DNA from 3 places in the Streptomyces sp. NPDC059828 genome. Region 3 is predicted to be linked to each of the others. Evidence: riboswitches for the same ligand, from Rfam matches in the RefSeq annotation. Region 3 holds a riboswitch; each other region holds the start of a gene.
The links. A riboswitch is a leader RNA that binds a small molecule or an ion and turns the genes downstream of it on or off. The one in region 3 is predicted to bind thiamine pyrophosphate.
Positions count from the first base shown of each region.

Region 1: it holds a riboswitch for thiamine pyrophosphate, as region 3 does, so the genes downstream of both, thiC (phosphomethylpyrimidine synthase ThiC) here and thiO (glycine oxidase ThiO) in region 3, are expected to answer to the same signal.
Region 2: it holds a riboswitch for thiamine pyrophosphate, as region 3 does, so the genes downstream of both, ACFV6V_RS06610 (thiamine ABC transporter substrate binding subunit) here and thiO (glycine oxidase ThiO) in region 3, are expected to answer to the same signal.

Region 1 is NZ_JBHWIW010000004.1:166,845-170,099, forward strand. It holds gene ACFV6V_RS04080 (SsgA family sporulation/cell division regulator) at 1-45, shown strand, start outside; gene ACFV6V_RS04085 (YibE/F family protein) at 61-1,422, opposite strand; TPP riboswitch at 1,494-1,606, shown strand; gene thiC (phosphomethylpyrimidine synthase ThiC) at 1,600-3,255, shown strand, end outside.
Region 2 is NZ_JBHWIW010000007.1:88,878-92,132, forward strand. It holds gene rlmN (23S rRNA (adenine(2503)-C(2))-methyltransferase RlmN) at 1-926, shown strand, start outside; TPP riboswitch at 980-1,090, shown strand; gene ACFV6V_RS06610 (thiamine ABC transporter substrate binding subunit) at 1,179-2,264, shown strand; gene ACFV6V_RS06615 (ABC transporter permease) at 2,339-3,255, shown strand, end outside.
Region 3 is NZ_JBHWIW010000005.1:172,095-175,349, forward strand. It holds gene thiS (sulfur carrier protein ThiS) at 1-12, opposite strand, end outside; gene thiO (glycine oxidase ThiO) at 9-1,208, opposite strand; TPP riboswitch at 1,200-1,313, opposite strand; gene ACFV6V_RS05115 (hypothetical protein) at 1,366-1,734, shown strand; gene ACFV6V_RS05120 (NAD(P)/FAD-dependent oxidoreductase) at 1,811-3,019, shown strand; gene ACFV6V_RS05125 (Rv2175c family DNA-binding protein) at 3,063-3,255, shown strand, end outside.

The DNA.
Region 1 (3,255 bases), on a different contig from region 3:
GAGGAGACACTCGGGCGCATCCTCGCTGAGGAGAACGCCGGCTGAGGATGCGACCGCCGTTCAGGTGCGGCGACGGCGGCCCCTGCCGCCGCGTGCCGGTGCTGCTCCGGTGGCGGCTCCCGAGCGGTCGGCGGAGACGACCAGGGCGGCCAGCGCGGTGGTCAGCGGCACCGAGGCGACCAGGCCGATCGACCCCACCAGTGTGCGTACGATCTCCTCGGCCACCAACTCGCTGTTGGCGACGGTCCCCACGCTGGACTGCGCGATCGAGAAGAGCAGCAGCAAGGGCAGTGACGCACCCGCGTAAGCGAGTACGAGTGTGTTGACCACCGAGGCGATATGGTCCCGGCCGATCCTGATCGCTGACTGGTACAGCCTGCGCGGACCCATCGTGGGATCCGCCTGGTGCAGCTCCCACACCGCCGAGGTCTGGGTCACCGTCACATCGTCCAGCACACCCAGCGAACCGATGATCACGCCCGCGAGCAGCAGGCCGGACATGTCGATCTCCGGGTAGAGGCCGTGGATCAGGCCGGTGTTGTCGTCCGTGTTCCCACCGAGCACCGCCCACCCGATGAACAGCGAGCCGAGCAGCCCGATCAGCAGCAGCGAGATCAGGGTGCCCAGCACCGCCACTGAGGTACGGGCGGAGATGCCGTGGCACATATAGAGCGCGATCAGCATGATCGCGCTCGCCCCGACCACCGCCACGGCCAGTGGATTGGAGCCCTGCAGGATCGCGGGCAGGATGAACAGGGTGAGCACCGCGAAGCTCGCGGCCAGCGCGATCAGTGCCATCACCCCGCGCATCCGTCCCACCAGAACCACGGCGAGCGCGAACAGCCCGGCGAGCAGCGCCATCGGGAGGCCCCGGTCCACATCGGTGACCGAATACTGGAGATCGCGCGGCGCGTCGGGCGCGTACGCCACCACCACGCCCTGGTCGGCGCGTAGTTGCCGAGAGGCGTCGGGCTGCACGACCTCGATGAACGTACGGCCCTTGTCCTTGCCGGTCGTGACCTCGACGGTGGCCTTTCCGCAGGTGCCCTGCGGCGAGTTGGCCGCCTCAGGCTCTTCGGGGGTGGTGGTGTTCCCGGTCGGCGGGACCTGTGCGGCGTTCACGTCTCCGCAGTCGACCTGCTCGACCTTCACGACGCGGCCCTGCTCGGTCTGCCGGTCGAAGCCGACACCGGTGCGTTCGTGCTCCGGCGAACCGCCCGGCCACAGGACGACCAGACCCACCGCGACGGCGGCGGCGAAGGGGATCACCACCGCGGCGATGACCCGCCGCAGATGACGGGAGACGGGCGCGGCGGGACCGTGCGCATGGCTGTGCGTGTGCCCGTGGGCAGGGGCATGCGCAGGGCCGTGGGCCCCGGCCGGCTGGTCGTCGGGTTCGTGGGGCTGCGGCGAGGAAGTCACCGCCCGATCATCCCAACCGGGGAGGGGGCCCACTGTTCAGCACGCCAGACGGGGCGCTAGCGTGGTGACACCTTTGCACACGCGGGAGCTCGGAGCACCGGGCTGAGAGGGCGCTGAGCAGCTGCGCCGACCGCCGAACCTGTTACCGGGTAATGCCGGCGTAGGGAGTAGGTCACGATGACCGTTCAGGACACACGCATGCCCGCCTCCGGCCCGAACGAGGGCGAAAACGGGGGCGGGAGGTCCATCGGCTGGCACAAGGGGTACATCGAGGGCTCGCGGTCCGATATCCGCGTGCCGGTCCGTCAGGTGCACCTCACCAATGGCAAGGACGTGACCCTGTACGACACGTCCGGACCGTACACCGATCCGCACACCGAGACCGATGTCCGGCGTGGTCTGCCGCCGCTGCGCGAGAACTGGATCATCGCGCGCGGGGACACCGAGGAGTACGCCGGCCGCCCCGTCCGCCCCGAGGACGACGGGATCAAGCACACCTCGCCGCGCGGAGGGCTGCGCAACCTCGACGCGGTCTTCCCCGGCCGCCCGCGCCAGCCCCGCCGTGGCCGCGGCGGACAGGCGGTGACCCAGCTCGCCTACGCCCGCCGTGGCGAGATCACGCCGGAGATGGAGTACGTGGCGATCCGGGAGAACGTCTCCCCCGAGGTCGTGCGCGAGGAGATCGCCGCCGGACGTGCCGTGCTGCCGGCGAACGTCAACCACTCGGAGATCGAGCCGATGATCATCGGCAAGCGGTTCCTGGTGAAGGTCAACGCCAACATCGGCAACTCCGCCGTGACCTCCTCCATCGAGGAGGAGGTGGAGAAGATGACGTGGGCGACCCGCTGGGGCGCGGACACGGTCATGGACCTCTCCACCGGCCGTAACATCCACACCACCCGCGAGTGGGTGCTGCGCAACTCCCCCGTGCCGATCGGCACCGTGCCGCTCTACCAGGCGCTGGAGAAGGTCGACGGCAGGGCCGAGGAGCTGACCTGGGAGATCTACAAGGACACCGTCATCGAGCAGGCCGAGCAGGGCGTCGACTACATGACGGTCCACGCCGGAGTGCTGCTGCGGTACGTGCCGCTGACCGCGCGCCGCAAGACCGGCATCGTCTCGCGCGGTGGCTCGATCATGGCGGCCTGGTGCCTCGCGCACCACAAGGAGTCGTTCCTGTACGAGAACTTCGAGGAGCTCTGCGAGATCCTCGCCGCGTACGACGTGACGTACTCGCTCGGCGACGGCCTGCGGCCCGGCTCGATCGCGGACGCCAACGACGAGGCGCAGTTCGCCGAGTTGAGGACGCTCGGTGAGCTCAACCAGATCGCCAAGCGGCACAACGTCCAGACCATGATCGAGGGCCCGGGGCATGTCCCGATGCACAAGATCAAGGAGAACATCGACCTCCAGCAGGAGATCTGCGAAGAGGCGCCGTTCTACACCCTGGGTCCGCTGACGACGGACGTGGCGCCCGCCTATGACCACATCACCTCGGGCATCGGCGCCGCGATGATCGCCTGGTGGGGCACGGCCATGCTCTGCTACGTCACCCCCAAGGAGCACCTGGGCCTCCCCAACCGGGACGACGTCAAGACCGGCGTCATCACCTACAAGATCGCCGCCCACGCCGCCGACCTCGCCAAGGGCCACCCGGGCGCGCAGGAGTGGGACGACGCCCTGTCCGACGCCCGCTTCGAGTTCCGCTGGGAGGACCAGTTCAACCTGGCCCTCGACCCGGACACGGCCCGGGAGTTCCACGACGAGACGCTGCCCGCAGAGCCGGCGAAGACCGCGCACTTCTGCTCGATGTGCGGGCCGAAGTTCTGTTCG
Region 2 (3,255 bases), on a different contig from region 3:
AGTGGACCGACATCCCCGCCGCTTCCCGGGAGCGGCTCGCGGCGGAGCTGCTGCCGGAGCTGATGTCCGTCGTGCGGCATGTCTCCTGCGACGACGACACCACCCGCAAGACGCTGTGGCGGCTGCATGACGGCACGCTGGTCGAGTCGGTGCTGATGCGCTATCCCGACCGGGTCACCATGTGCATCTCCTCGCAGGCGGGCTGCGGTATGAACTGCCCGTTCTGTGCGACCGGCCAGGCGGGGCTCGACCGCAATCTGTCGACCGCCGAGATCGTGCACCAGATCGTCGACGGTATGCGGGCGCTGCGCGATGGTGAGGTCCCCGGCGGACCGGCGCGGCTCAGCAACATCGTGTTCATGGGCATGGGCGAGCCGCTCGCCAACTACAACCGGGTCGTGGGAGCCGTCCGCCGCCTCACGGACCCCGAGCCGGACGGCCTCGGGCTCTCGCAGCGGGGCATCACCGTCTCCACCGTCGGGCTCGTCCCGGCGATGCAGCGGTTCGCCGACGAGGGCTTCAAATGCCGGCTCGCCGTCTCCCTGCACGCTCCCGACGACGAGCTGCGCGACACCCTCGTGCCGGTGAACACCCGCTGGAAGGTGCGGGAGGTGCTGGACGCCGCCTGGGAGTACGCCGAGAAGTCGGGCCGCCGCATCTCCATCGAGTACGCCCTCATCCGCGACATCAACGACCAGGCATGGCGCGGAGACCTCCTGGGACGGCTGCTCAAGGGCAAGCGGGTGCATGTCAACCTGATCCCGCTGAATCCCACGCCGGGCTCCAAGTGGACGGCCTCCCGTCCCGAGGACGAGAAGGCGTTTGTCGAGGCGATCGCCGCTCATGGGGTGCCGGTCACCGTGCGCGACACCCGGGGGCAGGAGATCGACGGGGCCTGCGGTCAGCTCGCCGCATCCGAGCGCTGAGCCTTCGGCCGGGTCTCCAGGGGGCCCATGTACGCTGGGCCCCGAACATTCACATATTCCGACAGGGGAGCGCCACAGCGCTGAGAGTGCGGTGATCGTCAGACCGCAGACCCTCTGAACCTCGCCCGGGTCATTCCGGGTAGGAAGTTCGGACGAGACTCAAGCTGTTGCGCCCTGCCCGGCTCCGGATCCCCGGGATCCGCTGACCTGGCAGGGCCGCGTCTCTTCCTGGTCACCCCAGGAGGAAGCTCAGTGAGCACCACCAAGAAGATCACGGTCGCGGCCCTGTTCGCGGCCCTCGGCGCGGGCACGCTCACGGCCTGCGGCGGGGAGTCCGAGGACAGCGGCTCCGGGGCGTCCAAGACCGTGACGCTCGTCAGCCATGACTCCTTCGCCGCCACCCCGGCGGTGCTCAAGGAGTTCACCCGGGAGACCGGTTACACGGTCAAGGTGCTCAAGAGCGGCGATGCCGTCGAGGCCCTCAACAAGGAGATCCTCACCAAGGGATCCCCGCAGGGCGACGTGTTCTTCGGCGTCGACAACACCACTCTCTCGCGGGCCCTCGACAACGGCGTCTTCACGCCGTACGAGGCCAAGGGCCTGGACCGCGTCCCCGAGGACCGGCAGCTCGACAAGGACGAGCACCGGGTCACGCCCGTCGACACCGGCGACATCTGCGTCAACTACGACAAGAAGTACTTCGCCGACAAGAAGCTGGCCCCGCCGCAGACCTTCGACGATCTGGCCAAGCCCGCCTACAAGAACCTCCTCGTGGTCGAGAACGCCGAACGCTCGTCGCCGGGCCTCGGCTTCCTGCTCGGCACCGCCGCCACGTACGGGGACAAGAACTGGCCGGACTACTGGGCCAAGCTCAAGGCCAACGGAGTCAAGGTCGTCGACAGCTGGGAGCTCGCCTACAACCAGGAGTTCTCCGGTTCAGCGGGCGGCAAGAAGGCCAAGGGCGACCGGCCGCTCGTCGTCTCGTACGCCTCCAGCCCGCCGGTCGAGGTGCTCTACTCCGAGCCGCAGCCCAAGGAGGCGCCCACCGGAGTCGCCACCGGCACCTGCTTCCGCCAGACCGAGGCCGCGGGTCTGCTCAAGGGCGCGAAGAACGAGGCCGGGGGCAAGGCCCTGCTGGACTTCCTGATCAGCAAGAAGTTCCAGGAGGACATGCCGCTCAACATGTTCGTCAACCCGGTCGTGAACGACGCCAAGCTGCCCGCGCTCTTCACACAGTTCGGTGCCGTGGTCGACAAGCCGGAGACCATGGCACCCCAGAAGATCGCCGACAACCGCGACCAGTGGATCCAGTCGTGGTCCTCACTCGTCCTGAAGTAGACGAGCTCGCCAGGACACCCGAGTCGCCCGGGTCGCCGGGGACGCGAGGGGGCAACGCGGCGCGGCTCGCCCTGATGGCGGTGCCCGTCGCGTTCTTCGCGGTCTTCTTCGCGTACCCCGTGGCCGGGATCGTCGGCCGCGGGCTCCGGCCGGACGGCGTCTGGCGTTTCGGCCACATCGGCGAGGTGCTGAGCCGACCGGACATCCTGGACGTCCTCTGGTTCACCCTGTGGCAGGCGCTGGCCTCCACCGGTCTCACCCTGCTGCTGGCACTGCCCGGCGCCTATGTCTTCGCCCGCTTCGACTTCCCGGGCAGACACCTGCTGCGCGCGGTCGTCACCGTGCCGTTCGTGCTGCCGACCGTGGTGGTCGGCACCGCCTTCCTGGCCCTGCTCGGGCGCGGCGGGCTGCTCGACGAGCTGTGGGGCGTGCGCCTCGACACGACCGTGTGGGCGATCCTCCTCGCGCATGTCTTCTTCAACTACGCCGTGGTCGTACGGACCGTGGGCGGACTGTGGTCGCAGCTCGACCCGCGCCAGGAAGAGGCCGCGCGGGTGCTGGGTGCCGGACGGTTCGCCGCCTGGCGGAAGGTCACCCTGCCCGCGCTCACCCCCGCCGTGGCCGCGGCGGCGCTCATGGTGTTCCTGTTCACCTTCACCTCCTTCGGCATCGTCCAGATCCTGGGCGGACCCGCCTACTCGACGGTCGAGGTCGAGATCTACCGGCAGACCGCCGACCGGCTCGACCTGCCGACGGCCGCGGTGCTGACACTGCTCCAGTTCGCCGCCGTCGGCGCCATCCTCGCCGTGCACGCGTGGACCGTACGGCGGCGTGAGACGGCCCTGAAGCTGGTCGACCCCGCGCTGACCGCGCACCGGCCGCGCGGTGTGGGCCAGTGGGCGATGCTCGCGGGCGTACTCGCCACCGTCGCCCTGCTGATCCTGGCCCCGCTGGGCGTGCTGGTCGAAAGGTCCCTGGACGGTCCGGGCGG
Region 3 (3,255 bases):
GGTCGTGCTCATACGGACGCCTCCTGGCGTGCGGGAGAGAAGCGATGAGGGGCGAAGGGGCGGGCCTCTTCCGGCAGTTCGCCCGTGACCAGGGCGTCGGCCAGGGCGTCGCCGGTCACCGGGGTCAGCAGCACGCCGTTGCGGTAGTGGCCGGTGGCGAGCAGCAGCCCGGGCAGTTCCGTAGGCCCGAGCAGCGGCGCGTTGTCCGGTGAGCCGGGCCGCAGGCCCGCACGGGTCTCGGTGAGCGGCAGTTCGGTGATGCCCGGCACCAGCTCATGGGCGTCGCGCAGCAGCTCGTACACCCCGCCCGCCGTGACCGTGGTGTCCCAGCCCAGCTCCTCGCTCGTGGCGCCCACGACCAGCTCGCCGTTCTCACGGGGCACCAGGTACACCTGGCTGCCCCGCACCACGGCCCGTACGGTCCGCGACAGGAACGGGGCGCGCGGACCCGGCACCGTCAGTCGCAGCACCTGCCCCTTCACCGGCCGCACCGGAGGCAGGACCTCGTCGGGCACGCCGGCCAGCCGGCCGCTGAGGCTGCCCGCGGCCAGTACCACCTGATCCGCGACCACCTCATGGGCAGCGCCGGGGCCGTCGGCGGTGGCCCCGGGCGGGCTGAGGACGGCCCCGGTGGCGCGGTCGCCGTCGACCGTGAGTCCGGCCGCCCAGGTGCGGTGGAAGACCACCCCCGCCCGCTCGCAGGCCACCACCAGCGCACTCGCCAGCCGCCGCGGGTCGATCTGATGATCACCGTCGACCCGCAGTCCGCCCCTGACCCCCGGGGCGAGCATCGGTTCGAGCCGGCGGCACTCGCGTCCGGTGAGCCACACCGACTCCAGCCCGCAGCGGCGCTGAAGCGCGTGCAGCTCGCGCAGATGAGCCCGGTCGTCCGCGTCCAGCGCGACCGCGAGCGTCCCGCAGGTCCGGTAACCGGTGTCCTGGCCGCTCGCCTCCTCCAGCTCCGCGACGAAGTCCGGATAGCGCCGGGCGGAGGCGAGATTGAGGCCGAGGAGCGTCTCCTCGCCGTAGTGCAGCTCGGTGACGGCGGCCAGCATCCCGGCAGCGACCTGTGCGGCCCCGCCGCCCGGATCGGGGTCGGCGAGCGCCGTACGCAGTCCGCGCTGCGCCGCCCGCCAGGCCGTGACCAGGCCGATGATTCCGCCCCCGACGACCAGGACGTCAGCGGACGTCCGTGGATGCACGGGCATCCGGACCCTCCCTTCGCCGGCATGACCCGGATCAGGTTCGTACGGTCGGAGGCCGCCTCAGCCTCCCTCTCAGCCCGGTGCGGCCGGGCTCCCGCGAGTAGCAGTACGGTGGTCAGCCTAACTCCGGTCATCAACTCGCAGTAAGGGAGCCCGCACCGTGGCCCGCTCGCTCGACGGACTCGTCCTCGCCCCCCTGGCGGACCAGGCCCCGGGCCAGGTGGGCATCCGGACCCGGTTCGCCTACCACGAGCGGGACGGCCAGGTCTGGGCCGAGTACGAGGGCGGGGACGTGGTCCGCGGGCACCTCGTCGGCACCCGGGACGGCGACCGGCTGGACTTCCGCTATGTCCAGCTCAAGCGGGACGGAACGACGGCATCCGGGCACTGCGTCTCCACGGTGGTTCAACTCCCGGACGGGCGGGTGCGCCTTGAGGAGACATGGGAGTGGGAGTCCCGGGACGGCAGGGGCACCAGCGTCGTCGAAGAGCTCCCGGCCGGGTCCCCGGTCGACCGCCAAGCTTCCTGACGGTTCGTCAGATGATTAGGCTGGCCTGGTGAACGAGCACACCACACAGCGTCGAGTCGTCATCGCCGGGGCCGGGATGGCGGGGGTACAGACCGCGGTGGCCCTGCGCGAACAGGGCTACGCCGGCAGCCTCACCCTGATCGGCGCCGAGCCGCACCAGCCCTACGACCGGCCTCCGCTCTCCAAGGCCGTGCTGCTCGGCACGGCGGAGGGCTCCGCACTCGACGTCGACTTCGACGCGCTCGACATCGACCTCCGGCTGGGCCGTGAGGTCACCGGGCTGCGCCCGGACACCCATGAGCTCGACACCGAGGCCGGCCCCGTCCCGTACGACACCCTGGTGATCGCCACCGGCGCCGAGCCCCTCACCCTGCCCGGCACCGAAGGCGTCCAGGGCGTCCATCTGCTGCGCACCCTCGACGACGCACGGCGGCTGCGCCCCGTGCTGGAGCGGCAGCACGACATCGTGGTGGTCGGCGCGGGCTGGATCGGGGCGGAGTTCGCCACCGCCGCGCGCCGGGCCGGCTGCGCGGTCACCGTGGTGGAGGCGGCCGACCGGCCCCTCGCGGGTGCCCTGCCCGCCGAGGTGACCCGGCCGATGGCCGACTGGTACGCCGAGAGCGGCGCCTCACTCCTCACGGAGGCACGTGTCGCCGCCGTCGAGCCCGGGGCGGTCGTCATCGCCGAAGGCACAGAGGCCGACGGGGAGGTCCGGCGGCTGACGGCCGGGGCCGTCGTCGTGGGCATCGGCGCGCGTCCGGCGACCGGCTGGCTCGCCGGCTCGGGCATCGGCCTCGGGCCGGACGGGTCGATCACCGCCGACGCGCAGCTGCACACCACGCTGCCGGATGTGTACGCGGTGGGCGACTGCGCCTCCTTCCCCTCGCGGCGCTACGGCAGGCGGCTCCTCGTGCACCACTGGGACAACGCGCTCCAGGGCCCGCGCACGGTCGCCGCCAATGTGCTGCGGGCCCTGCAAGGCGCCGAGGGCGAGCCGCCGCTGACCTATGACCCGGTGCCGTACTTCTGGTCCGAGCAGTTCGGCCGCTTCGTGCAGTACGCGGGCCACCACGAGGGCGCCGGGACACTCATTCGGCGGGGCGACCCCGCGGCGGATTCCGGCTGGTCCGTGCTGTGGCTGAAAGACGGCGTACTGGCCGCGGTCCTGGCGGTCGGCAGGCCCCGTGACGTGACCCAGGGCCGCCGCCTCATCGAGGCGGGCGCCCGCCTGGACCCCGCCCGTGCGGGGGATCCCGGGGTCCCTCTGAAGGCGGCAGTCGCATAGGGCCCGGCTACCGACTGTCAGTGCGGGATGGCAGGCTTGTCCTGTGACCGAGATTGACGCAAAGATCGATGCTCTCGTCCCCGCCTGGCTCCACCTGCCGGACATCGCGGAAATGCTCGATGTCGAGGTGACGCGCGTGCGCCAGCTCGTCAAGGAGGGGCAGCTGATCGCCGTGCGCCGTGGTGAGAACCGGACGCTTCAGGTGCCGGCCGCCTTCATCCAGGGCGACAAGGTGG